One region of the Paenibacillus sp. NRS-1782 genome, then DNA from elsewhere that is predicted to be linked to it. Evidence: predicted binding sites of a transcription regulator. Region 1 holds the regulator's gene; each other region holds the start of a gene.
The links. Region 1 encodes NrdR, which represses ribonucleotide reductase genes. Its sites were predicted from a motif close to AACACNATATATNGTGTT; they were not measured.

Region 2: the regulator NrdR is predicted to act here: its motif matches at 3,244-3,261, upstream of nrdI (class Ib ribonucleoside-diphosphate reductase assembly flavoprotein NrdI).
Region 3: the regulator NrdR is predicted to act here: its motif matches at 2,575-2,592, upstream of ACIFQM_RS18305 (anaerobic ribonucleoside triphosphate reductase).

The regions. Positions count from the first base shown of each region.
Region 1 is NZ_JBITPH010000059.1:45,939-58,191, forward strand. It holds gene ACIFQM_RS21675 (alpha/beta hydrolase family protein) at 1-483, shown strand, start outside; gene ACIFQM_RS21680 (FecCD family ABC transporter permease) at 684-1,691, opposite strand; gene ACIFQM_RS21685 (FecCD family ABC transporter permease) at 1,688-2,695, opposite strand; gene ACIFQM_RS21690 (iron-hydroxamate ABC transporter substrate-binding protein) at 2,856-3,806, opposite strand; gene ACIFQM_RS21695 (helix-turn-helix domain-containing protein) at 3,988-5,643, opposite strand; gene ACIFQM_RS21700 (SDR family NAD(P)-dependent oxidoreductase) at 5,840-6,718, opposite strand; gene ACIFQM_RS21705 (MarR family winged helix-turn-helix transcriptional regulator) at 6,921-7,382, shown strand; tRNA gene ACIFQM_RS21710 (tRNA-Lys) at 7,583-7,655, opposite strand; tRNA gene ACIFQM_RS21715 (tRNA-Ala) at 7,668-7,743, opposite strand; gene nrdR (transcriptional regulator NrdR) at 7,871-8,338, opposite strand; gene ACIFQM_RS21725 (alpha/beta-type small acid-soluble spore protein) at 8,444-8,668, shown strand; gene ACIFQM_RS21730 (lytic transglycosylase domain-containing protein) at 8,805-9,368, opposite strand; gene coaE (dephospho-CoA kinase) at 9,365-9,961, opposite strand; gene ytaF (sporulation membrane protein YtaF) at 9,973-10,665, opposite strand; gene mutM (DNA-formamidopyrimidine glycosylase) at 10,779-11,609, opposite strand; gene polA (DNA polymerase I) at 11,680-12,253, opposite strand, start outside.
Region 2 is NZ_JBITPH010000040.1:109,364-115,963, forward strand. It holds gene nrdF (class 1b ribonucleoside-diphosphate reductase subunit beta) at 1-437, opposite strand, end outside; gene nrdE (class 1b ribonucleoside-diphosphate reductase subunit alpha) at 646-2,730, opposite strand; gene nrdI (class Ib ribonucleoside-diphosphate reductase assembly flavoprotein NrdI) at 2,717-3,076, opposite strand; gene ACIFQM_RS15255 (GNAT family N-acetyltransferase) at 3,503-4,075, shown strand; gene ACIFQM_RS15260 (ABC transporter substrate-binding protein) at 4,324-6,015, opposite strand; gene ACIFQM_RS15265 (LacI family DNA-binding transcriptional regulator) at 6,296-6,600, shown strand, end outside.
Region 3 is NZ_JBITPH010000045.1:169,466-176,065, reverse strand. It holds gene ACIFQM_RS18315 (glycoside hydrolase family 3 C-terminal domain-containing protein) at 1-1,568, opposite strand, end outside; gene ACIFQM_RS18310 (AbrB/MazE/SpoVT family DNA-binding domain-containing protein) at 1,946-2,416, shown strand; gene ACIFQM_RS18305 (anaerobic ribonucleoside triphosphate reductase) at 2,675-4,624, shown strand; gene nrdG (anaerobic ribonucleoside-triphosphate reductase activating protein) at 4,621-5,118, shown strand; cobalamin riboswitch at 5,303-5,498, shown strand; gene metE (5-methyltetrahydropteroyltriglutamate--homocysteine S-methyltransferase) at 5,659-6,600, shown strand, end outside.

The DNA.
Region 1 (12,253 bases):
ACACAAGGGCAATTTAACACCAGAAAAGAGATGGAACAGGAAGGGGCTACTCCGCAAAAAATTACAAAGAGATTGGACTACAATCAACAGATTTTGCAATTACTACAAAAACAAGCTTCTTATGAAGAATACCTGAAAATAGCCAACCCAGACAATTTGATTTCCAAAGAAAGATGGAGCTTTATAGGCAAAAATTTCCGGTCTGATTCCACCGAAGAATTAGGCTACTTTAATTCTCCTGTACTCTTGGTTCTGGCTGGAAAAGATATTAACGTTGATGTAAAAGATACTGAACGAGTATATCGACAGAAGGTGCCTTCAGAGCTGCTGTCCGTCATCCATTTACCTGAAGCCAACCATTCCATGATGAATGAAAAAGTCGCACATTCAAAATCTCTAACTTTTTTAACAGCCGTATTTTCCCCTAGAAAATTGGTGAATGATGAGTACTTGAAAATCCTCGCCGATTATTTAATTTACTGAATACAAAATACTGCAATCAATCTCCTCATAGATACAACGTATCCTATCTTGGAAATCGCAGTCATGGTAGTACTTCGAAATCAGAACTTATAAACTAATAAAAAACGACATCTCTGCCGTTTTTTAAGGATTGATATTGCGGGACTCTAGCTCTCTAGCTCTGGACTACTTGAATTAGCCTGCCTGACTTCGCGTCGGTGCTACTTCCTAAGCAGTAAATAAGCAAAATAAGGCACACCAATTAACGACACCATGATGCCTGCGGGAATACCGTCGGGATCTGTGAGATTGCGACCGACTGTGTCCGCGATTAACAGCAACCATCCACCGAGCAGAACCGCGACGGGAATGAACAACTGATTGCGTGGCCCGACCAGGGCCTTGGCCATGTGCGGGGCCATCAACCCGATAAACGCGATACCACCCGTGACAGATACCGCAGATGCAGCCGCAGCGACCGCCGTCAGAATGAGAACGAGGCGTTCCCGTTCAAGCTTCAGACCGACGCCAATCGCCGACGGCTCGCTCAAAGCAAGAAGATTGAGACGTTGCGACTTGTACAAGGTAAACGGTATAAGCAGGATCAGCCAGGGAAGCAGCGCCCAAATGAACGGCCAGTCCGTGCCCCATATATTGCCCGCAATCCATTTCGCGATAAAATCGACCTTCGAGCGTTCCGCCGAGGAGATGATTACAATCATGATCCCCGACAGCGCAAGCGAGAAACCAACCCCGACCAACACCAGCCGGATGGGATCAAGTCCGCTCGCTCGGCTATACGAGAAAACATAGATCAAAGCTGCTGTTATTAATGCGCCCATAAAAGCGACAAGTGGCAGAACATAGACGAACGATCCGACATCAATCGGGAAATACAGAAAGAAGCACGCAATCGCTACGCCCGCGCCAGAATTAATGCCGATGATGCCTGGGTCGGCCAAGTCGTTACGGGTGATACTTTGCAGAATAGAGCCGGATAACGCAAGCGCCATGCCCGATAGCAACGTAATAAAAATCCGTGGCAGCCGGACAGAGAACAGAACAAATTCTTCTTTGAAGGTGCCTTGACCGAACAAAACAGGGAGCAGCCTGTCAAACGACAAAGACGAGTATCCCCAGGCCATGCTGGCTATAGCGGTTAGAATAATTAGCCCTAAACTGACGAGCAGGATCAGGCGTTGTTTTCGAACAAGTGCGGACAGAATCATAAGAAAGCTTTACCTCCTCTACGCACAACGAGCAGAAAAAAGGGCAAGCCCAGCATCGCCACGATCGCTGCCACCGGCGTCTCGTAAGGTGTATTAATCGTGCGGCCCAGCGTATCTGCAAGCAGCATGAACGTAGCTCCTACAAAAGTCGAGAAAGGCAGGATATACCTATAATCGGTGCCAACCATTTTACGGACAATATGAGGAATCATCAGCCCCACGAATGCCATGTTTCCAACAAGCGCGACCGATGCACCCGTAATCGCAATGACAAGGACGAACAGGATGGATTTAATCCATACCAGATTTTGCCCCAATCCAGCCGCCACCTCGTCACTCAGGCTGAGAATACTCAGTTGGTTGGAAAGCATCAGAGCTACCATGATGCCAAGAAGGATGACTGGTGCAATGGCCTGTATTTGTCCCCACGTCGTTCCGATCAGACCCCCGGCAGTCCACATGGATACATCCTTTGAAATTTTGAATGCGATGCTGACGCCATCCGAGATGGCATACAGAAACGCGGATACAGCCGCTCCCGCTAGAACGACTCGGATCGGGGACAGATTGCCTCGACGAATTGAGCCAAGGACGATGACCAAAACTGCGCCCAGAGCGGCCCCGAGAAAGCAGGCTACCATGATGCCGAAGTAGTTTATGCCCGGGATGAATACGAAAGCCAATGCGAGCGCCATATTGGCGCCGGAAGTCAGGCCCAGCAAGCCCGGATCGGCCAGCGGATTGCGGGTAACTCCCTGCATAATAGCACCGGACACAGCAAAAGCGGCACCAACCAGCATCGCCCCCAGCTCGCGGGGTAGCCGAATCTCACGCAGCATGAGAATCTTGTCATCCTTGGTACCCGAGGTGAGAGCAAGCCACAGGTCGTGGAGCGTCGTTTCCGCTGCACCGAATATCATTGAAATGATGAAACACACAATGAGCGCCAGCACACTGCCAAAGAGCTTATACGCAAAAGGAAAGGCATGTTGTTTAATCTTCATCGGACTCTCATCTCTTCTTTAATGAAATATGCGAAGAAACTGTTAGATAACCAGTTCCTTCGCATCGAATAAAAATGATTTACAACGAAAGGCCTATCGTTGCCATGCTTTGAATCGTAGACGTCCCTAATCGTTGCGGTCCCGAAATAGGAATCAACGTTTACTGGCCGAGAAAATGTTGAATGAAAAATTTCAATTGGTATTCCATACTCAGTGGATCGTTAAAGTAGAACGCCTTCGCGTCGGCCTCGAAGACACGTTGATTTTTGACCGCGGGAATATTCTTGTACGTTTCGGTATTCTGGAACGAATTATCCTCATCCGCGTTTTTACTGAAAATGACATAGTCACCCAGGTAATCCTTCATAACCTCCGTCGATAAGGCAAGATATCCTTCTTTCTGGGTCGCCTCCTTCACTTTCTTCGGCATGGCGAGTCCGAACTCCTGATAGAGAATTTCGGTTCCACGGCCAAAGTTATCGCCATAGACAAAGAGCTGCTTATTGAATGTCTCGATGACCGAAACCGTCGCATTGGCACCAATCTTCGCCTTGATTTCTTTTTCGGCTTTTTGGGCACGGGCTGTAAAATCATCAATCCAGGCTTGTGCTTCTTTTTCTTTATTCAACAATTTGCCGATTTCACGTTGCTGGGTTAAGAAATCCACCTTGCCATATGTATAAGTGACAGTAGGAGCGATTTGCTTAAATTTATCGACATTTTTAATATCTGAAAGCCCGATAATCAGATCCGGATTCAACTCGATGATCTTCTCCAGACTTTCGTCTGTTACCGCCTCGGCGCCTTTCAGCTTTTCTTCAAAATTCGGGTTGGTCTTGGACATTTCGTCCACGCCAACCAGAGGCACACCGAGTGCCATCACGTTACCCGTTAAAAATCTGGTAAGCACAACGACGCGTTGTGGATGAGTCGGAACCTCTACGGGGCCATTCTCGGATTGATAGACGAAAGTGGTAGATTTCGATTTCGAATCCGAAGTAGCCTCAGAGGACGAACTTTTACCATTCTCGGCATGGTTCGCCTGATTTCCTCCACAAGCACTCAATACAACCACAAGTAAAAGTACCAGCGGAATAAACAGCTTTCTCATAAAATAACTCTCTCCCTTTCAAAACGCTATGTTCAATGAATCATCATATCGTAGATAAGATACTAATCTTGAACTTCGTACCCTTTTCATTGATTATGAAATTCATTCTCATTTGTATGAACTAATTATATGGAACCACTATGCGCCGAACCATGCCTTTTTGTTTGGAAAATGACTTGGACTATTGATCACTTGTAAATAAAGCTACCGCGCGTTGAAGCTGCAAACGAATAGAAACCGGATTGTAGGGCAACCATTCATCCAGGTCAAGCAGACGTACATTATTCCGCTGTACAGCGGGAAGGCTGTTCCAATAGGAGGACTTGAATACCATTTCACTATGTGCGGTGGAGCCCTTCTCATCCGGAAACACTGCAACCAATAATTGCGACCCTGCATAAGCTGCGAGTTGGGATATCTCAATGGGAATGGAATGAAATTGATCCCCTAGCTTCTTCATCTCCTGCCCGATCAATTCAGGAGGCCGTAGTCCAAGCGATTGATAGATAATATATCCGACATTTCTCGCTCCGTAAACGAGCAGCTTATCCGGCTTAATCACCAAAATCGTTATGATTTCATTAGCGACTCCGCATTGCTGTACCAGAGAGCGGGCTGCCTGTTCTTCCTTTTCAAAAGCAGCCAACCACTGCTCTGCCCGATCGCTCCGCTGAACAGCATGTGCGATACGACGCAGATGCTCTTTCCATCCCATTTCCATCCATGAAATTTCCACGATAGGCGCTACAACTCGCAAATGCTCAGGATTCAGCCCATATTGGTGCAAATGCTGTTTGGCTGCAATGATCAGCTCAATGTGGGTATCGAGCAATACCGAGTTCACCTGTTCAGCAGAGCAGTTCGTGCTTATAAACTTCATCGTTTGCGGCGGCTCCAGACCATTCGTCTTCACATATTCGCTGCTTTCCGAAATGGTGACAGCAGGTTCCAATCCAAGCAGCAACAGATGGCTGGCGTAAGGTATGAGCAATACAGCCACACGTTGGGATGATCCGCGGTTGTAGCTTGAAGGTGATGCTCCTGTATGCTGCTTAAAACGACGGCTTAGATAAAATTCATCCTTGTAACCTACCTTCATTGCAATTTCCCGAAGCGTGCCTGATCCGCTTATTAACAGCTCTTTGGCTCGGTGAACACGCAGCCGCGACAAATATTCGTTCGGGGAAAAACCGGTAAGCTGCTTAAACTGGATAGAATAATGTGATCGGCTTACGCCTGCAATCGCGGCCAACTGCTCACGCATTATTTTTTCGCTATAGTTGTTTTCCAAATAAGTAATACTGTGTTCCATCGACGGCTGCTCACTGGCAGCATACTTGGCCTCCTGCTGTTTCAACAGTAGAAGAATGATTTGGTGAAATATAATTTGATTCTGCACATGACGGGCTTCACTAGCAGGTAAACGATGGATATACAGCTCCTCCACATGGGCCACAATCGCAGGTTCATAAGGAAAAAACTGAATATTAGCATTAGAGGCCACCTCGCTTTTCCGCATCATTACACCTGTGGGTAGAGGATTTGCCTGCTCTCGCGTACGGATTAAAAGCTTATAAGCATGAAGTGGTTGCTGGAGATTCGTAATTAAAGCGGCATGGCTATGGGCCGGGAGAAGGATGACGCTCCCTTCCATGAGCTCGTACATTTGATCATTAATCCTGAGAATACCTTTGCCGCTGGCAATCGCAATCAGCACGGTTACACTCTCATGAATCTTATACATCGGAAAATTCGAGGTGCTGTACAGCGAATGGATACTGTCAGCCGTATATAAAGGAAAATGGGACTCTGCCCACTCCGAGACAACGTTATCCACAAGCAAAGCCTCCATTACAAAATATTGAGGAACGTCTTTCAGTCCTCTGTGTCTGGATCTTATTAAGCAAAAAAGTCCAATTATATAGCATAAAAACGATATATATACTATAAATGATCAAACTTTTTTCATGCTACCCCACCTTGGATTTTTACAAAACAGTCCTCAGTTTACCGCTGTAATCCATAAAGTCAGGTTATATTGTAAGAAGACCTCTTTGTTGCAGTAATTCTTTCGTACAATTCCACAGTTTATTTTGCATAGCAATATCTCCACCGGGGTCTACAGGTACAATCGAATGTCCGGTTCCAACATTAAAATACCCTCCTGTTACTGCCTGGTACTGCGGGTCCACCATTAAGCGAGTCATAATATCAGCTCCTCTGCGTGGATCACCAATATGAAAAAAATTCAATAAACGCTCAAGCATTGATGCAAACCAGAGCTCACGTCCGAGACCAGTAACATTAAACCCCGGATTCAGAGCGTTCACACTGATGCCCGTTCCAGTCCATTGACGTGCCAATTCACCCGTAAACATAATGTTATACAGCTTGGTTTTTCCATATATTGCAGAAGAGCCTCTGGCAGTAAAAGGAGATATATGGGTCAAATCCTCAGGGAGCTTAAGCTCGCCATGATTGCGTGAAGCTTCCGAGGCAACATTGACAATTCTGGCGCTTCCTGCATTTTTCAAGGAATGCTGTAAGGCGTGCGTCAATAACCACGGTGATAAATAGTTCACAGCCATCATTTCTGCAAATCCCTCGGAGGTTACCCGTTGTTCGAATGCATGCAGTCCTGCATTATTCAAAAGCACATCTATTTTGGGGTATGCAGTTGAAATCTCGTTTCCTATACGTCTGACATCCTTCATTAAGGATAGGTCACCGAAAAAAAAGTCTACTTTTGTTGAGGGCATCATTTCTTTTATCATTTTTTCAGTAGCTTCTGCGCGATCCTTGCTCCTGGCTGTCAGGATAAGATGAGTACCACGTTTAGCCAATTCAATCGCAACGAGTTGCCCCAAACCACTCGTTCCGCCAGTTATTACAACAATCGGATTAGCCATCATAGTGATTCTCCTTTGTACTGAATAGTCATTGTCAATGTAATTGGCCGTTCATTGCTTTACTCCATTATATCCGTCTCAAGTTTTGACATGCAGCTGATGTAGTCATATACTTGATATAAATCAACTATATTATTTTAATTGATATATGTCAATTAATTTACTTGAATGATTTACTTTATCAATTAAGGTTAGGTGAAATAGGATGAATGTTGATCGACACAAAAATACACCAAGAGGCCAATTGGAGCTGGGGCTCGGCGAACAAATCAATGCCCTCATAAGCGCCTCACATGCGCTAAATGTCAAAACTGCAGCACGTTTCAATCCTTCAATACAACCTGCGGGCTTCCATATTATCCGTTGGCTTTACTCGTACGGCCCAACAAGCGCCACTATGCTGGCGGAATCAACAGCTATGGATCGCAGTTCGGTTAGCCGTCTCGTCAAACAGCTTGAGCTTTTGGGTTATGTGAAAAGGGAAGCCTCCCCTGATGATCGTCGAGGAATACTTCTATCCCTCACTGAGCTTGGGCGACAAAAGACGATGGATGCTCTAAAAGAGAAAGAATTTGTATTTTACGAACACATTTCAAGATGGGACGATGAACAACTTGAACATTTTATTGAAATGCTCAGGGATTTTAACGGATTTGATCATAAGTAACAAGCTCATAGGTTGAATGACTGCCTTTCTTAAAAGCATCGAGTAAAACTAAAATAAACGTCGTGTCCTCATTAAAGAGAACATGGCGTTTATTTTTCATCAAGAAAGTAGGGCCTTCTGTGACCAAACGTGTGACCACGAAGGATAACAAAGCTAAATTCAAAACAAAAAAACGACATTTCTGCCGTTTTTCTAAAGGATGGACTCTCAGGGACTCGAACCCTGGACCAATTGATTAAGAGTCAACTGCTCTACCAACTGAGCTAAGAGTCCATAATATAAAATTGGTGGAGCCTAGGGGGATCGAACCCCTGACCTCATCGCTGCCAGCGATGCGCTCTCCCAGCTGAGCTAAGGCCCCATTATATGTAATTAAAAACGTTTCAAGCGACTCCTATATCATATAAAATTTTCATCCCTGTGTCAATACTTTAATAAAAAAAAATTATAATTACCCTTCCGCCATCAACCAAGATACAGTCAGCGATCTAGTCGCTGGCTGTATCTTTGGATAAAAGTGTTTTCAGTTCCTTCATAAACATGTTGATGTCTTTGAACTGCCGATATACGGACGCAAAGCGCACGTAGGCAACCTCATCAACAGGATAGAGCTGTTCCATGACCAGCTCGCCGATCTGCTGGCTGTCCACCTCAGTAGCGGCTGTGTTGCGGATAGCGTTTTCCACCTGGGATACGATCATATCCAGTTGCTCGACAGATACAGGACGCTTCTCGCAGGCCCGAATGAGACCGCGCAGCATTTTATCACGGCTGAATTCTTCACGGCTGCCATCCTTTTTAATGACCATCAGTGGAGTCTCCTCCACCATTTCAAAGGTGGTAAAACGCCTGGCACATTGCTCGCATTCGCGGCGGCGGCGGATGGACTTGTTATCATTCGCAGGCCGCGAGTCCAGCACCTTTGTTCCATTGTAAGCACAGTAAGGACATTTCATAAATTCACCACTTTCTTTTTCCAATAAATCCCCTGTACTTTTTCGTAATAATTTTGTCAAAACGGTTCATAATAGGTTTACCACGTCGCGAGGAGGTGAACAACAATGGCACAAGGAAACAATGGCAACTCCAACAACCTGGTAGTCAGCAAAGCCTCCGGCGCTCTGGAGCAAATGAAATATGAAATCGCTCAAGAGCTGGGTATCAGCATTCCTCAAGATGGATACCAAGGTAACATGACTTCCTATGAGAACGGTTCGATCGGGGGCTACATCACAAAACGCCTCGTAACGATCGCCGAACAACAATTGGCAGGTCAATACCAATAATCGCGGTAATAACGCAGAAGCAACAAGAAAAAGTGTATGGACGGGCTGCTAAATGCAGCCTATCCTGCGCTTTTTTCATTTTAATGCCATCAGGCTCATTCTGTCATGACATATTTACACGCAGCCTCGTCATCCGTTAAAACTGATTATAAATTTTGGTGTATTGCCTGTAGTAGTAAATAACCCGCTGTACATAATGTCGTGTCTCGCCAAAAGGGATCTGCTTGATGGATTGTTCTTTCCCATCCCATACGCCCTTATCCAGCCACTCCTGCACTTTACCGGGGCCTGCGTTATAAGCCGCAACGATAGCTACCGGATTATCCTTAAATTTCATCGACAGGTTATGCACATACCAGGTTCCCAGCTCAATGTTGGTGCCTGGCTCGTGCTTGACGCTATCCAGCGGAACCTTTTGGATCTGGGCGCTGTCCATAATCCAATTCGCCGTATCGGGCATGATTTGCATGAGTCCCAGTGCACCCTTGTGCGACTGCTTGCTGGTCTTAAAGTTCGTCTCAACACGGATAATGGACGCCACCAAAAACGGGTCCACTTCATACGTCTGCGAGTATTGCCGGATCTCATCCTTATATTGAATCGGATAGAACCACGACATCCAGTTTGAATTAAAAAACAGAATCAAGACAAACCCAACAAACAAAGTCAGCAGGACTCTTTTTTTGCGCAAAATATTCATGCCAGTCCCTTTCGCTGCCAGAATTGATCAATTTGCTGTTTTGTTTCAGCCTGTGTTCCACTATTGTCGATGACGATATCGGCCAGGCTTCTTTTTTGTTCAATATCCATTTGCGAGGATAACCGAAGGCCAGCTTGTTCCTCGGTCAATCCATCTCTGAGCATCAGACGCCGGAGCTGCACATCACGTGGTACGTATACCACCATAATTTCATCGTACAAGCTCTCCAGCCCGGACTCATACAGTAACGGGATATCCGCCAAAACAAGCTTGTCCGGCTGTTCCTGCTCGTAAGTTTCCATGCGCGTACGCATTTCCTCACGAATCGCAGGATGTGTAATATCGTTAAGCGCCTGCCTTTGAGCAGGGTCTCCAAATACAATCTCGCCCAGCTTTTTGCGGTGTAAAGTTCCATCACTGTTCATCACAGCTTGTCCAAAATGCTGTATGACCGCCGTCAGCACCGGGTGCCCCGGAAGCATTACTTCCCGGGCAATGGCATCTGCGTCAATCAGCAGCGCACCCTTGGCGACCAGTAGAGCCGACACGGTGCTTTTACCGGTAGCAATACCTCCGGTTAATCCGATATTCATGCTCTTTCACCTCATAACAGCTTCAATATACCCATCATAATCAATAATAATGCCGGTAACACACCCAGCGCCTTCATAAATCGGAATGCCGACAGACAGAAACCTGTTTTCATACCTGCAATCAAAAATGTCCCACTGAATAGTGCAATAGCCAGCGCAGTAGCGAGTGGCTGAAAGCCCAGCATAGCTGCTCCCAATCCTGCACCGAACGCATCTACCGATAAAGCGATACCTAACCAAACCGCCTCCATAGCGGATATACTGCCTGAACGGTCCATATCTGCAGCAGACGGACTTCGGAGAATCCGAATAACGAGACCCCATTTGCGGAATTCCAAAGAAAATACGGTCCGTTCCTCTTGTACTTCTAAAGATTTCTCCCCTACCAGAACATTACTGTTCTCAGGATCAGGATCATCAATCAGATCTTCTTTGCGATGCAGGGACTGATACAAAGAGTGGCAGCCAATCCCAATCAGAATGACAGCGCCAAAAACCGTCGTATATACAGGAGACAGAACCTGCGACAATAATGCGCCTAGCTGCATGGATATGCCAATGACCAAACCTGAGCATACTGAAATGATGACAATGGACAGCAATGGAATTTTCATTTTGCGTAGCCCATATGTAACACCGACTCCAAAACTGTCCAGACTTAGTGCAAATGCCAGCAGCAGCAGGGCTCCCCAATGATTAGCCACTCCAATTCCCTCCCATTGCGAAAGGAAGGGCCTTAAAGAAGCCGAAACCCTTCGCAGTATTGGTACTTGGAATCAATATATGAGAGGAATGGGCTTTGGGTGACTGTACCTGTTTAACGCAGAGGCTGGCAGACTGGGCAATGATGGGTACCACGTCCGGCTACGACGGATTTTTCGATCAATGTACCACAGTGAACACAAGGCTTAACGCTACGTCCATAGATTTGCAATTGATGCTGGAAGTCGCCCGATTGGCCTTGTCCATTGACGAATGATTTAATGGACGATCCTCCGACCAAAATCGAAGCGCTCAGTGTGGAGATAATCGCTTCATGCAGCACACGGAACTGGTCACCCTCCAAGCTTTTGGCCGGCTGTGCCGGATGTATACCCGCCTTAAACAACGACTCATCCACATAAATATTCCCGATGCCCACGACATATGACTGGTTTAACAGCGCAGCCTTGATCGAAGTCGAACGGGTCCCCACAGCGGCGCGAAGCGCCTCCGGTGTAAAGGACTCGTCCATCGGCTCCAGACCGAGCTTGTTCAGCGGCTTTTCCAGCAAATCCTGTCCTTCCGTAAATAAATGCATTGTGCCGAATTGGCGAACATCCTGATAGCGTAATTCCGTTCCATCCGTAAAATGAAAGATAACGTGAGTATGCTTTTCCACAGGATCATTTTGCGAATATAGGCCATACCGTCCTTCCATTCTGAGATGGGAAACGAGCACCAGCCCGTCCAGCAGAATCCGCAAAAACTTCCCGCGTCTCTCCACTCCTGTAATGCGATGATCAGCCAATTCCATAGCAAAAGCGTGTATATCATCAGGCCGCTGAATAATGCGCGGCAGATTCACGGTCACATGATCTATATGTTTATCGACGATAAGCTCGTTTAACGTTCGTTTAATCGTTTCTACTTCCGGTAATTCCGGCATGATGTCTTCACCTCACCCTATATTATAACGGAAGCAGCGTTAAATTGGGACTATCTACTCATTGAATAACTTACTTTGCTTCATACCAATTACTTCCATAGCTAACTTCCGCTTTGAGCGGTACAGATAGCTTCAGCGCCGCTTCCATCGTAGCCGGGACAAGCTCTTTCATCGTTTCCAATTCCTCCGGCGGAACCTCGAAAACAAGCTCATCATGTACTTGAAGCAGCATACGGCTACGAAGATTACGATCGCGAAGCGCCGCGTCCATCTGCACCATCGCCAGCTTGATAATATCGGCTGCGGTACCCTGAATCGGCGTATTCATGGCGGTACGCTCCGCGAACGAGCGCAGGTTGAAGTTGCTGGCGTTAATCTCCGGCAAATAACGTCTGCGTTCCAGCAGCGTTTTTACGTATCCGTCCCGCTTCGCATCCTTCACAATATCATCCATGTAACGACGAACGCCCTGGAACACGTCAAAATATTGGTCAATAAAGCGAGCCGCTTCCTTGCGCGTAATATTCAGGTTTTGCGACAAACCGTAATCACTGATCCCGTAGACAATCCCGAAGTTAACCGCCTTGGCAGAACGCCGCATGTTAGAATCTACGTCTTCCGCAGGGATGCCGAACACATCGGAC
Region 2 (6,600 bases), on a different contig from region 1:
GGCGTATGAATATTCATATAATACTGACGAATGGTTTCCGCCTTGGTCTGGAGATGCGGATTTTCCTCTACCCAACGGAATATATTATCAATCTCTTCCGTAGAAGCCAGGGTTGTAAAAATGCTGCTGTACGACTTCGCATGAATTTGTTCCATCATCGCCATAAAGCTCAGCACAGCTTTACGTTGCAGCCCGTCCACATGCTCCATAATTTGCGGCATACCTACGCCGCCTTGAATCGTATCCAGCAACGTCAAGCCGCCTAATACTTTCATGTAGGCTTCTTTTTCAATATCACTGAGGGTTACCCAGCTCATTTTATCGTCGGACAGCGGAATTTCATCATCCGTCCAAAATTGCATAATGTTCTGATTCCAGAACATCAATGTGAAATCATCGTCCGAGCGGTTCCAGTTTACAGCTTGTATACCTGTCATTTTTTGGCATTCTCCCTTCAGCTTCCGAGATTTCCTAGAGTCACAATGAAATGATATAGGCGAATCATCGTATGCTTGACATACGGAAGCTGCATCCGCGAGGCCGTGTCCCAACCCATAAAGGGCGGAACATCACGCTGGGATACAGCTTCTAATGAAAAGCATCCATTTATATGAGGACTTCTAATGTTAATTTATGAGTACGGTCTTAGATCGAGCAGGTAAGGCACTCTTCTACAGACAGCTTTTTGGTACGTGTGTAGTACAACGATTTGAGTCCCTTGTGAGCAGCATAGAGATAGCAACGCGCCAATTGGCGTGTAGTCACGTCACTGTTCACATGAAGCACGGTCGAAATTCCTTGATCCACGTGAGGCTGAATTTCGGCAATCAGGTCCAGCACCTTGAACTGATCCATTTGATACGCGGATTTATAAAAGAACACATTATCTCGTTGCAAGTAAGGCATTGGATAATAGGTCGTCGAGTTCGCATAGGTACGTGTTTCAATTTGTTCCACGATAGGCATTACGCTGGACGTCGCATTTTGAATATATGAAATGCTGGCCGTCGGCGCAATCGCCATACGGTACGCGTGATACAGGCCATGCTTCTGCACGTCTGCTTTCAGCTTGTCCCAATCCTCTGGAGAAGGAATATAGATGCCGCCAAACAGTTCTTGTACGCGTGCCGTTGTCGGACGGTAATCGGTGTTCAGATAACGGTCAAAATACACACCAGTCGCATAATCCGATTCCTCAAAGCCATAAAAGCTTTGTCCGGCCGCTTGCGCGATTTCCATGCTTTTCTCCAAAGAGTGATAGTTCATCGTCATAAAAAAGGTGCGGACAAAATCCTTCGCTTCGTTGCTTTCATAAGCAATTTTGTTCTTGGCAAGGTAGCCATGCAGGTTCATGACACCCAGACCGACAGAATGCATCTCACGGTTTGCCTTGGCAACACCCGGCGCGTTCGCGACTTGGGTCATATCGCTGACCGAGGTCAGGGCAATCATACCCTCGTGAACGGATTCGCGGATTTTGCCATGCTCCATCACATTTACAATGTTGAGAGAAGCCAGATTACAGCTAATATCCCGACGGATTGTATCCTGTTGGCCGTAATCTGTAATTTCAGACGTTTCCTGTAATTGGAATATTTCCGTGCACAGATTCGACATTTTAACCTGGCCCACGTTTTTAAGAGCATGTGCCTGATTCGCGTTACTTTTGTTCATCATGTATGGATAGCCGGATTCCAGCTGGATCATGGCAATTTTGGTCAGCATGTCACGCGCGCTCATCGCTACTTTTTTCTTCACCCGGTCGTCAGCGAGCAGTGTATCGTACATTTCATCCAGATCCATATCGTCCAGATGCGTACCGTAGGCCTTGAACACACTATAAGGAGCGAATACATGCAGCGGCTCATTATCCTGAGCCAGCTTATAAAAGCGGTTCGGAACAATCAGTCCGATGGAGAGTGTCTTCAGGCGTACTCTTTCGTCGGCATTGATTTTTTTACTATCCAGGAACTCCAGTACATCCCAACCGAAAATGTTGTAGTATGCAGCGCCGGAGCCTTTACGTTGACCCATCTGATCCGCATAGGAGAAGCCGTCCTCCATCAGCTTCAGCACAGGCATAATGCCTTTAGCCGCGCCTTCTACACCTTTAATCACTTCGCCACGTGACCGCAGCTTCGACAGGTTGACCGCGACACCGCCGCCGATTTTGGACAACTGCATGCAAGTGTTTAGCACGTAGTTAATCGAGTTGAGGGAGTCGTCCATTTCGAGCAGGAAGCAGGATACCAATTCCCCACGACGGCTTTTGCCTGCATTCAAGAAGGTTGGCGTAGCCGGCTGGAGACGCTGCTCCATCATCGAGCGGGACAACAGACGTGCCGTATCGGCGTTACCACGGCCCAAATGCAGGGCGACGACCGCCACCCGGTCAGGATAGTGCTCCAGATAAACCTTACGGTCATTGCTTTTCACTGCATAATCCGTATAAAACTTGGATGCTGCCATATAGGAAGGGAATTTAAAATGATAACTATGAGTGATATGGAAAATATCCTTAATTTCGTCAGCTGTATAGCTACTATAGAAATTTTCGTAATAATCATTCTCAATCATGTAGAGCACTTGAGCCGCTGGATCTGCAAACTTCAAGCTCCGTTCTTCGACTTCCTTCATAAATTCGTCTACAGCCTCTTGGTCCTTTTCCAATTGGAAAAAGCCATCTGTATCGCGTTTCATCAACATGTTGTTCAATTCAATATGCCGCAACTCGGCTCACCCCCTGTTTGAAACGCTCTACATCGCCGAACGTTCCGGATAATTCAAATTTACTGATGACAGGTACGTTATAATGGTCGGAGATCAAATCCGCGCTTTTGGCAAAGCTCTCGCCCCAGTTACGGTTGCCGCTGGCAGCCACACCCACGAGGTTTTGAGCATTTTTTTGCAAAAAGGAAGATACCCTCTCAGGTATCTGTCCAAACCCCGTTGTATATGTAATGAGTACGTATGGTTCCTCTATAGTCATTTGCTCCTGGATTTGGACCGCCGGAAGCTTGAGCTTCCCGATAAATCTTTTTACATTGCCGGTCTTGGAATCATAGGCAATCAGCATTGTATTCAACCTCCTTGACATTTGGCAAAACAGCATCTGTCCAAGGCTCGAAATCCTGTAAAGATTCGCAACCCCTTGCTGGCCGTGCTTCGCCAAAATTTTAACGCCTATTTATATTGGTATTTCCATATCTGTATTTTCAAGATATATGTGTAAAATACGCGTTGTACACTATATTTAGAGTACGATTTCTATTTTATATCTATATATAGGTGAGGTCAATCACTTTTAAAAGGTTGGGCACAAGGATTGAGGGCAAGTCCAAGCGGGGTGCGGGATAAGCAGAATAACTTTTTTTTTCGTGCCAATTTTACAAATGTACTGGAGTTTTGGAGTATGAAGATGTACGATTTGTCAATAGGAGATACAGCAGTAAATCTACCTTTTACTGTAGGAAAATAAGTATGATGGGAGAGAAGATGTAATATGCCACATATTATTGGGGAACGCATCGTGCTGAGAGAGTATCGTCAGGAGGATATACCGGAAATACGAAAATGGGTCAATGACCCGGATATTACATGCGGTTTGAGCGATGCTTTTACTTATCCTCATTCTCAGACGAACAGCGAAGCCTATGTACAGATGATGATTGACGGCAGTTCGGAGACGAAGGGCTTTGTCATTGCGCATAAAGACACGCTGGATTATATCGGACAACTGGATTTATTTAGAATCAACTGGATGAATCGGCATGCCACACTTGGCATAGTGATCGGACGCGACGATAACCTGGGCAAAGGCTACGGACGTGAAGCGATCCGGCTATTACAGAAATTTGTATTTCATACGCTGAATCTGAATCGGTTGGAATTGGAAGTCTTTTCATATAATGAACGTGCATATCGCTGCTATCTGTCCTGTGGCTTCAAGGAGGAAGGTCTTCTGCGGCAAAAGCTGTTCAGGGAGGGCCAATACTATGACGTTATTCAAATGGGCATTTTGCGAAGTGAGTATGAGGCTGCGGAGCAAACGACGGAATCTTCGCAGAACGTGTAGGGAAACAGACAGTCATCATCGTGTCATGTATATATGGAACGAAACAGAACGTTCAATGTAAAAGGGCTGAACAGCATTAGGCTGTCAGCCCTGTAATCTTTCATTCATATAAGCCAAACTCGAACTATAAGCTGACTTGAAAAAATAAGCATCAAAACGGAGTAGGCGGAATGGTGCTGTACAAGCGAAGCACCATCCGACTGCGTAGTGGCACAGTAAGTAACTTTTAAGTTCAGCTTATTTGATCGTTATTTTTCCGCGTTCCACAGCTTCAGCCGATTTTGGATCAGTCCGGTGTAGGTTTCTTCAGCCTTCGGCACACCTGCCTGATCCAGCTCTTGGAGCATACGGTCATAGACAGCATCAAATTGGTCGGGCTTGGCGAGTACAGCTTCGGGAATCCGTTTGCGCACAATGTCCTGCGACTTCTGATAAATGACATTGTAGTTCGTATTGGTCGGAACGGGCATGTTGTAGGCGGCGCCCCATTCTTTCACTGGAAAATCCTTTTCGTTCGGGAACAGGTCCTTCCACGTTCGAGCATTGTAGGCTTGCAGGGATTTTTTTTCGGCCCGGCTGTAATTTTCGGTAATCATCTCTGGATAGTTCGTCGTATAGTAGTTGCCGGAAGGGTCCTTGATGCCGTCACCGTAATGCGGCCCCCATATCCAGTATAAACCGATGCCCGACTCTCTCATAAAAGCGGAATTATCGGTGTTTTTACGTTGCTGCACATCGGCCGGAATAACCCGTTTGCCATTCTCTACATTGTAATGCTGGCCTTCGATTCCCCAGTTGCGCAAAATTTGTCCTTCGTCGGAGGCCAGAAAATCCAGAAATTTGATGGCACGCACGGGATTTTTGCACGAGGTCGTAATTCCGATCCCGTATGCAGCATCAAAGCCAAGCGGCTGGAGGGAATGATCCTCGTATTTCTCGCTTAACGTAACCGGGAAATGAGCGTAGGTAAATTCATCCTTGCCCGACGCTTTGAGCGCGTTTTCGGCATCCTGATAGTTCCACTCCTGATCAATGAGTCCAATCACACGACCTGCGGCGATTTTGGACTTGTATTGATCGCTTTTTTGCACAAAAGTATCCTTATCCAGCAGTCCTTCGTTGTACATGTGATTCAGCCAGCGAAAATATTCCCGTTCCTCCGGGCGTTTGTAGTGGAGAATGGCTTTATGCGTCTTGGGGTCGATATAATATTCTCCATCATCCGGGCCGCCTGTAGCGGTAACTGCCGGATTTGTTACGGTAATTTGAATTTTCCAATCTTCGGCATCCAGGGAGAGGGGAATGGTGGGCTGGCCGTTAGTGGTGGGATATTTGGCGACATAGTCCTTGAGTGCTTTTTCAAAATCCTGAACCGTACGAATTTTCGGATAGCCGAGCTTCTCCAGCGCCTGATGCTGGATTTCGAACCCGGCTTGTGCGTCAAATGCGATGTGATCTACACCTAAATTTGTCGGAATGGTATAGATGGCAGGGTCGTCATTGCTATATTTAATACGGTTAAAATAGTCTCCGTACACTTTCTTGATATTGGGGCCGTATTTATCAATCAGGTCGGTTAAGTCAATGAGTGCCCCGGCATCGACCAGCTTACCGACATCGCTTTTGGGATAGACTAGGTCAGGATACTCTCCGCTGGCAGCCATCAAAGCAAACTTTTCCTCACTCCGGCCATTGACGGCATGTTCTCCGTTCAGTGTCACGCCCGTTTTTTTGATAATTTCCTGTCCAATTGCATCCTTCATGTTATTCCAGTTCGAGCTGGCGTCACCACCAAAGAAAGTAAGTGTAACAGGACTGGTATCATCGGGATTTTCATTTTCTGCTGTACCGCCTGTTCCGTTTGCGCAGCCCGTCGTGACGAGCAGCAACAAAGCCAGGAGCAGGATGGAGCCTTGTCGTACCGACCTGATCTTGAACATCTGCAAAATCCCCCTTTATAAGTATGATTTACATAATGTAAGTGCTTTCAATGGTAAATTGTAGGGAATACCGAACCTTCCGTCAAGTCATTTATGTTGAATTGTTATGTGTTTGTTTTTTTATTATGCAAACATATTTTGGTGGATGGTGTGGATTTGTGCTAATCTATCGTTTGATGATCTGAAACAAAGTGTGCTACGATGATACCAGTTTATGGGTACACCCTTGTATTGGAAAGTCAGAGGCAAAAAAAGATTCCGAATAGGGTTGGGTGAGAAGATGCGTGGAAAAGTAACGTTGCAGGAAATTGCGGATGCGGCTGGTGTTTCAAAGTTCGCTGTTTCACGTGCATTGTCCGGCAAGCCCGGAGTAAGTGAGGAAACGAGGGCAGTGTTGGTCAAGCTGGCTGCCCAGATGGGCTATTTTCGCAATCATCCAAAGACAACGGGGGTGGAACCTCGGGACACGGATGCCGGGGAATGGTCGGGAACTGTGTTGGTGTTATTTCCAAATATACGTCACCAAAATAGAGAATCCAGGTATTGGGGTCCTGTGTTTGAAGGCATTTCTGAGCGCTTGAATGG
Region 3 (6,600 bases), on a different contig from region 1:
CCCTCCGGCCCTGTGATCACAGGCTTGCCATTCCATGTTGTCCACAGATGCTCCCCTTTTTCAACAGGAGTCAGACCAAAGACTTCTTTGACATACCAGCCATACGCTTCCTCAGCTGTCACACGAAGCGTCTCCTCATCGCTCGTCACATAGGTACCCAGGCGCTCGTCGGTCAACGTGACGCTGCCGTAGCCCCAATCGTTCACGGTCAAAACCGTTGGCTCGGCATCATGGGACAACCGCATGTCACCGAAGGAATCAACTGTGAGCTTCGCTCCGTCAGCCGCCGCCGCGAAGGTCACGCGATCCTTGGCATCGCGGTATATGACGCGCTCCTGCGCGTCTTTGGTTACCAGCTTGGCGCGAATCGCTTCAAGCGGTGTCACAAAATATGGAAGTGTACCGGAATACCAGTCACGGTACACCTCATTGCCGAGTGCCCCGATCACCGCCACCTTGCCGCACCCCACAGGGTCCAGCGGCAGGAGCGAACGCTCATTTTTCAACAGTACGATCTGCTCTCTCGCTGCACGCAACGACAGCTCACGGGCTTGCTCTGTCATCAGGGCCTCTTCCCCGATCAAGGCATAGGGATTGTCTGTCGCCGGATCAAATTCCCCCAGACGAAAGCGAACACGAAATGTATGGAACAACGCCTGATCCAGGTCCGTTTCTTGCAGCGTTCCTTGCGCCAAGGCATCACGAATGGCCTGCTTGGACAAATCCGCATCATCTGTAATGCTGTCGATTCCTGCGCGAATAGATTCAGCCACACCCGGTGTGTGGGAGTCATAATACTGATGGTCCTTTACGATTCCCATCACATCACCAGCATCACTGACGACAAAGCCGTCCATTCCCCATTCGTGCCTGACAATATCATTCACACCGTGGTACAACGTAGCAGGCGTTCCATTGATCAGGTTATAAGAGGTCATCATGGACTGGGCTTTGCCTTCCGTAAAAGGCTTCTCAAAGGCTTTCAAATAGTATTCACGAAGGTTTCGCGGGTCTATACTGGAGGAATCACTTCCCCGGTCCACCTCGTTATTGTTTCCGAGGAAATGCTTTAATGTCGCAACCGCTTTCAAATATACCGGATGATCGCCCTGTATGCCTTTGACCAATTCCTTCGTCAGTTCTCCCGTCAAATACGGGTCTTCTCCATACGCTTCCTCATTACGCCCCCAGCGCGGATCACGCTCCATATCTACGGTTGGTGCCCATAACGTCAGTCCGTTTAGCGCCGGGTCCCGGCGGTAGTATACACGCGCCTCATCCGAAATAATCGAGCCGACTTGTCGCATCAGCTCCGTATCCCACGTACAAGCCAAACCCACAGGCTGCGGAAAGGAAGTCGCCTCTCCTAACCAGGCTATACCATGTGCTGCTTCCGTACCATGCTTGTATGCGGGGACTCCCAATCGTTCAATGGCAGGCTGATATTGCAGCATGGATTCAATCTTTTCCTCCAAGGTGAGCCGGGACACCAAATCCCAGACACGTTCGTCCAGATGAAGCTTCGGATTTTGAAAAAGATATTCTAAATCCGTTGTTTCATGACTCATATCCGTCATCTCCTTGTCTTCATTTAAAATATCATAAAAGGCCCTTATGAAAGCGTTTTAATATATCATAGCGAAAAAGGAGTACCCCGGCAACAACTGCTGCTGCTCACCATTTGGTGTCTTTCCTCAAGCAATACCGAATAGACTAGTGTCGCCAATGGCATGGATATCGGATGTTTGTTTGGACATGAGCTTATAATCATGAATTTGTAGCTTCGTCCGCGCCTTCTACAGAACCATTCAGGAAGCTCTTAGCCAATCTACCTGGTGAGTAACAGTGCGTAAATTAAAAAAATTGTATATTTTCTTCAATAAACAAAGCAAAAAATAATATTTTTTGGTATAATCAGGATATATAATCAAAGGAGGAAGGGTTTATGAAAAATACCGGAATGACACGGCCTCTGGATCAATTGGGGCGAATCGTGCTTCCCAAGGAAATGCGCACCACGATGGATATCAATATTGGTGATTCGCTCGAATTTTTCGTGAATGAAGAAGGATTTGTATTAAGGAAATATACAGGTGTATCCTGCAAATTTTGCGGCACAGTTGATCATTTGACTTATTTTCGTGATAGCTTTATTTGCGCCGATTGCATTCAGGTATTAAAGACAGAGGAAAATGTACATCCCACCAGCACTGAAGCCATCCAGGCTCAAGAGCATACCAAGCCGGTTCGTAACTATACAACCTGGCAGCCTAAACAATCCAGAATCCAGCAAGGAGAAATGGTAAAAAAGCTCCGAAAGCTGATTCAGGAACATCCCAACCTGCCGCAAAAGATATATGCCGAAATGCTCGATATCTCACAAGGCCGGGTGTCCCAACTGAAAAAGCTGCTTTAGATTATTCAGCAATTTTATTGTTTTTTGTCAAATATCCGATCGTCAGGTGTAGAATAAGGAGCGTATTCGTTGATATGTTCCTAATTTCCACCTGACTTTTTTGTGTGTTCTCCCCCTTATCAACGTGACAAAAATCACATACTCTCCATCCATCCATATATACAATATATAGACTGAAACAAATGTTTAGTACATGATATCGTCAATATATTGTTTTTTGGAGAATAATATATATTTTACTATATGGAGGTTTTTGCAATGAAGGTGTTGGAGGAACATCAATTATACAGCATCGGCGAGCGGGTCATTGGCGCACAAGACTTGGACATGCTGCGGGAGAATGCAAATTTGAATGGAGAATCGTTCAGCGGCAAAATGAGCAAGCTCGGCTCCGAGTACGCCAAGTGGTATGCGCGGCTACGTGTGCTTCCGTCTGAACTGACGGACGCGATTGACCGTGGATATGTATATGTTCACGATTTGGACCAATATGCGCTCGGGACTACGAACTGTATCTTTATTCCCTTTGGCCGCTTGTTGCAAGATGGTTTTAATACAGGCAACGGCTCTGTGCGCACACCACAAACTATTATGTCTGCTATGGCACTGGTGGCTATCATATTCCAGTCTCAGCAAAACAGCCAATTTGGAGGTGTCTCTGCCAATAAAATAGACTGGGACCTTGCTCCTTTCGTGGCCCGCTCCTTCCGCAAGCATCTGCGCAAGGGACTCCGTCTGTTCGGAGAAAAAATAGAATCCGCCCTGCCTGATGACGAATTACATATAGCCAACAGCCTATTACATGAGGTCTGCCCTCGTTCATACGCATTCGCACGCGAAGAAACGGAGACGGAAACCCGGCAGGCCGCCGAATCCCTTATTCATAACCTGAATACCATGAGCAGTCGGGCAGGTGGACAAATTCCGTTCACCTCACTGAATTACGGGATGTGTACTTCTGCTGAGGGGCGACTAGTTACACTATCCTTGCTGGAGGCCACTATCCGTGGCTTGGGCAGCGGGGAAACCCCTATTTTCCCACAGCATATTTTCCAATGCAAAAAAGGAATCAATCAGGCTGAAGACGATATCAACTATGACTTGTTCCTGCGGGCAGTAGAATGCTCCAGCAAACGTATGTATCCTAATTTTGTCAATGTGGATGCTACCTTCAACCTGCCCTATTACCGCGCAGATGATCCGGATACCATTATTGCGACGATGGGCTGCCGTACCCGTACCATTGCTGACCGTTTCGGCAGAAACCGTCAAAGCGGCAAGGGTAATCTCTCATTCAATACGATTAATTTGGTGCGTCTTGGCATTGAGTACGGCATTTGCACAGGCAAGCGCAAAATACCTGACCGGGATGGCTTTGATACCAGACTGGAAGAGGTTATGCGCATTGCTGTGGACGGACTGATCCATCGCTACCATATACAGACCAGCCAGCCGGCAAAAGCCTCAGACTTTATGATGCGCGAAGGGGTATGGGAAGGCGGAGAAGAGCTGGAGCCGGATGAACAGGTGGGAAGCGTACTAAAGCACGGTACGCTTTCTATGGGATTCATCGGGTTAGCTGAGTGCATGAAGGCACTGTACGGCAAACACCACGGGGAGGATGACGCTGTATACCGCGAGGCGCAGCGAATCATAGCTTCCATGCGTGTCTACTGCGACCAGATGAGTGAATTGCATAACCTTAATATTACGCTGTTCGCTACGCCTGCCGAGGGTCTATCCGGCAAATTCACGTTGCTGGATCAGCGTGATTTCGGAGTCATTCCCGGTGTGAATGACCGTGAATACTACACGAATTCTTTTCATATTCCCGTGTACTATACGCTTCCGGCTGCCCGTAAAATCAGCCTCGAAGCCCCATTTCATAATCTGTGCAACGCTGGTGCGATTTCGTACATCGAGCTGGATGGTAATGCGCGGAATAACCCGGAGGCGTTTCTTAAAATTGTACAATACGCGCTCCATCAGAACATTGGGTACTTCTCCATCAATCATCCGGTAGACCGTTGCACGGAATGCGGCTACGAGGGCATTATCGGGACAAGCTGTCCCCAATGCGGTGCTGATGAAGAACATACGCATTTTCAGCGTTTGCGCCGGGTAACCGGATATCTGACAGGTGATTATACCGTTCGCTTCAACGCCGCGAAACAGGCTGAGGTGCGCGACCGGGTGAAGCATCGGTGAATTTATGCGGCTACATTCCTGAATCTCTGAACGAAGGGCATGGCCTGCGTACCGTCGTATTCATTAGCGGTTGCCGCCATGCCTGCCCCGGCTGCTTCAATCCCTCGTCATGGAGCTTCCGCGCAGGTGAACCGTTCACACTGGAGCGACAGCAGGAAGTCATCCGTGACATCGCAGATAATCCACTGCTGGACGGGTTAACCCTTTGCGGCGGAGACCCTTTTTTCTCGGCATCGGAATGCTCGCAGTTTGTGCACGACTTCCGCGCAGCCTGTCCTGACCGAACCGTGTGGGCCTATACCGGCTTTGACTATGAGGAGCTGCTTACGGATCAGGCCCGCCGGGAGCTGGCGCTGCTATGCGATGTGATTGTGGACGGCCCTTTTGTAGAACAGCAAAAGGATCTTACCCTTCCCTTCCGGGGCAGTCGCAATCAACGACTGGTGGATGTGAAGGCCAGCATTCAGGCAGGATCTATAGTTACATTAGCCTAAGGCGATGTTATACTCGCATGAGCTGTTATGCCCTAAGACAAGTCCTTTCCCTACGGGGGAAGGTTTGTCTTTTTTTGCATGTAGTTCATTTTAGGTTTAAACAGAGTTTATATTGCGTATCCTGCAAGTTTCACTTATGATGGTGAACAAGTATACGAGTGCATAATTATTCGTCATACCATAATCACATAGCTTGGAGATAGGTGTCTGTTCTATTCAGTTCAGGCTTAAAAGGGAAGCTGGTGCAAGTCCGGCGCGGTCCCGCCACTGTAAACGGGGAATTTTCAGCTGTTGATACACCCACTGGTCCACAGACCGGGAAGGAGCGCTGAAAGTCATGATCCGTAAGTCAGGAGACCTGCCTATTTCAACAACATCGCAAGTACCTACGGGAGATAGGGAGGTGTTAAGAGCAGTCGCCGAATTTTCATTTTTTAAATAACGGAGGCATTCTTTCCCCTACTCATTTTTAACTCCGGGGAGGAATGTCTTTTTTTGTACGCAAAAATAAACTGGCTACCAGCCTGGGAGGAAAAGTATATGTCATTTACCGAATTGCCTGAGTTGTCCGGCTTGATCAGCAGTAACCTGGGATATCCGCGTATCGGAGGAAACCGGGAATGGAAGAAAGCACTGGAACGCTTCTGGAACGGCAGCATGGATGAAAGCGAATTGCATACCGAGATGAAACGATTGCGGTTGGAGCATCTGAGCAAGCAACGCGACAAGGGAATTGATCGAATTCCTGTCGGAGACTTTTCCTATTACGATCACATGCTGGATACATCCGTGATGTTCGGTCTGGTGCCGGAACGGTTCAACTACCGTCCCGAGGGACCTGTTCCCCTATCCGTCTATTTCGGGATAGCCCGTGGACAAAAAGGTGCCACCGCCAGTGAAATGACCAAATGGCTGAATACCAATTACCACTACATCGTACCGGAATTGGCAAATGCAACTCCGGTGTTCACCGAGAATAAGCCGTTGCAGGCTTATCGTGAAGCGAAACAGGAACTAGGTATTGAAGGTAAACCCGTCATGATCGGTCCTTATTCGTTCGTTGCTCTGTCCAAAGGCTATGACCGTAAGGATTTGGCCGCGATCATACGAAGCTTCATGCCACTGTACGCCCGCGTCCTGTCTGAGCTGGCTGCGGAAGGCGTTCAGTGGGTGCAGGTAGATGAGCCTGTCTTGACCACCTCATTCCCGACAGAGGATTTGGACATTATTCAGGAGGCCTATGAGGCTCTGGCCCAAGCTGCTCCATCCTTAAATATCGTGCTGCAAACCTACTTTGGCAGTCTGGATCATTATGAGCGCCTGTCCACGCTCCCGGTACAGGGAATAGGTCTTGATTTTGTGCATGATGATGGCGAAAACCTGCAACATGTACTACGCCATGGCTTCCCCGCAGGGAAAACGCTGGCCGCTGGTGTTATTGACGGGCGCAATATATGGCGCTCCGATCTGAACACCGTAGCT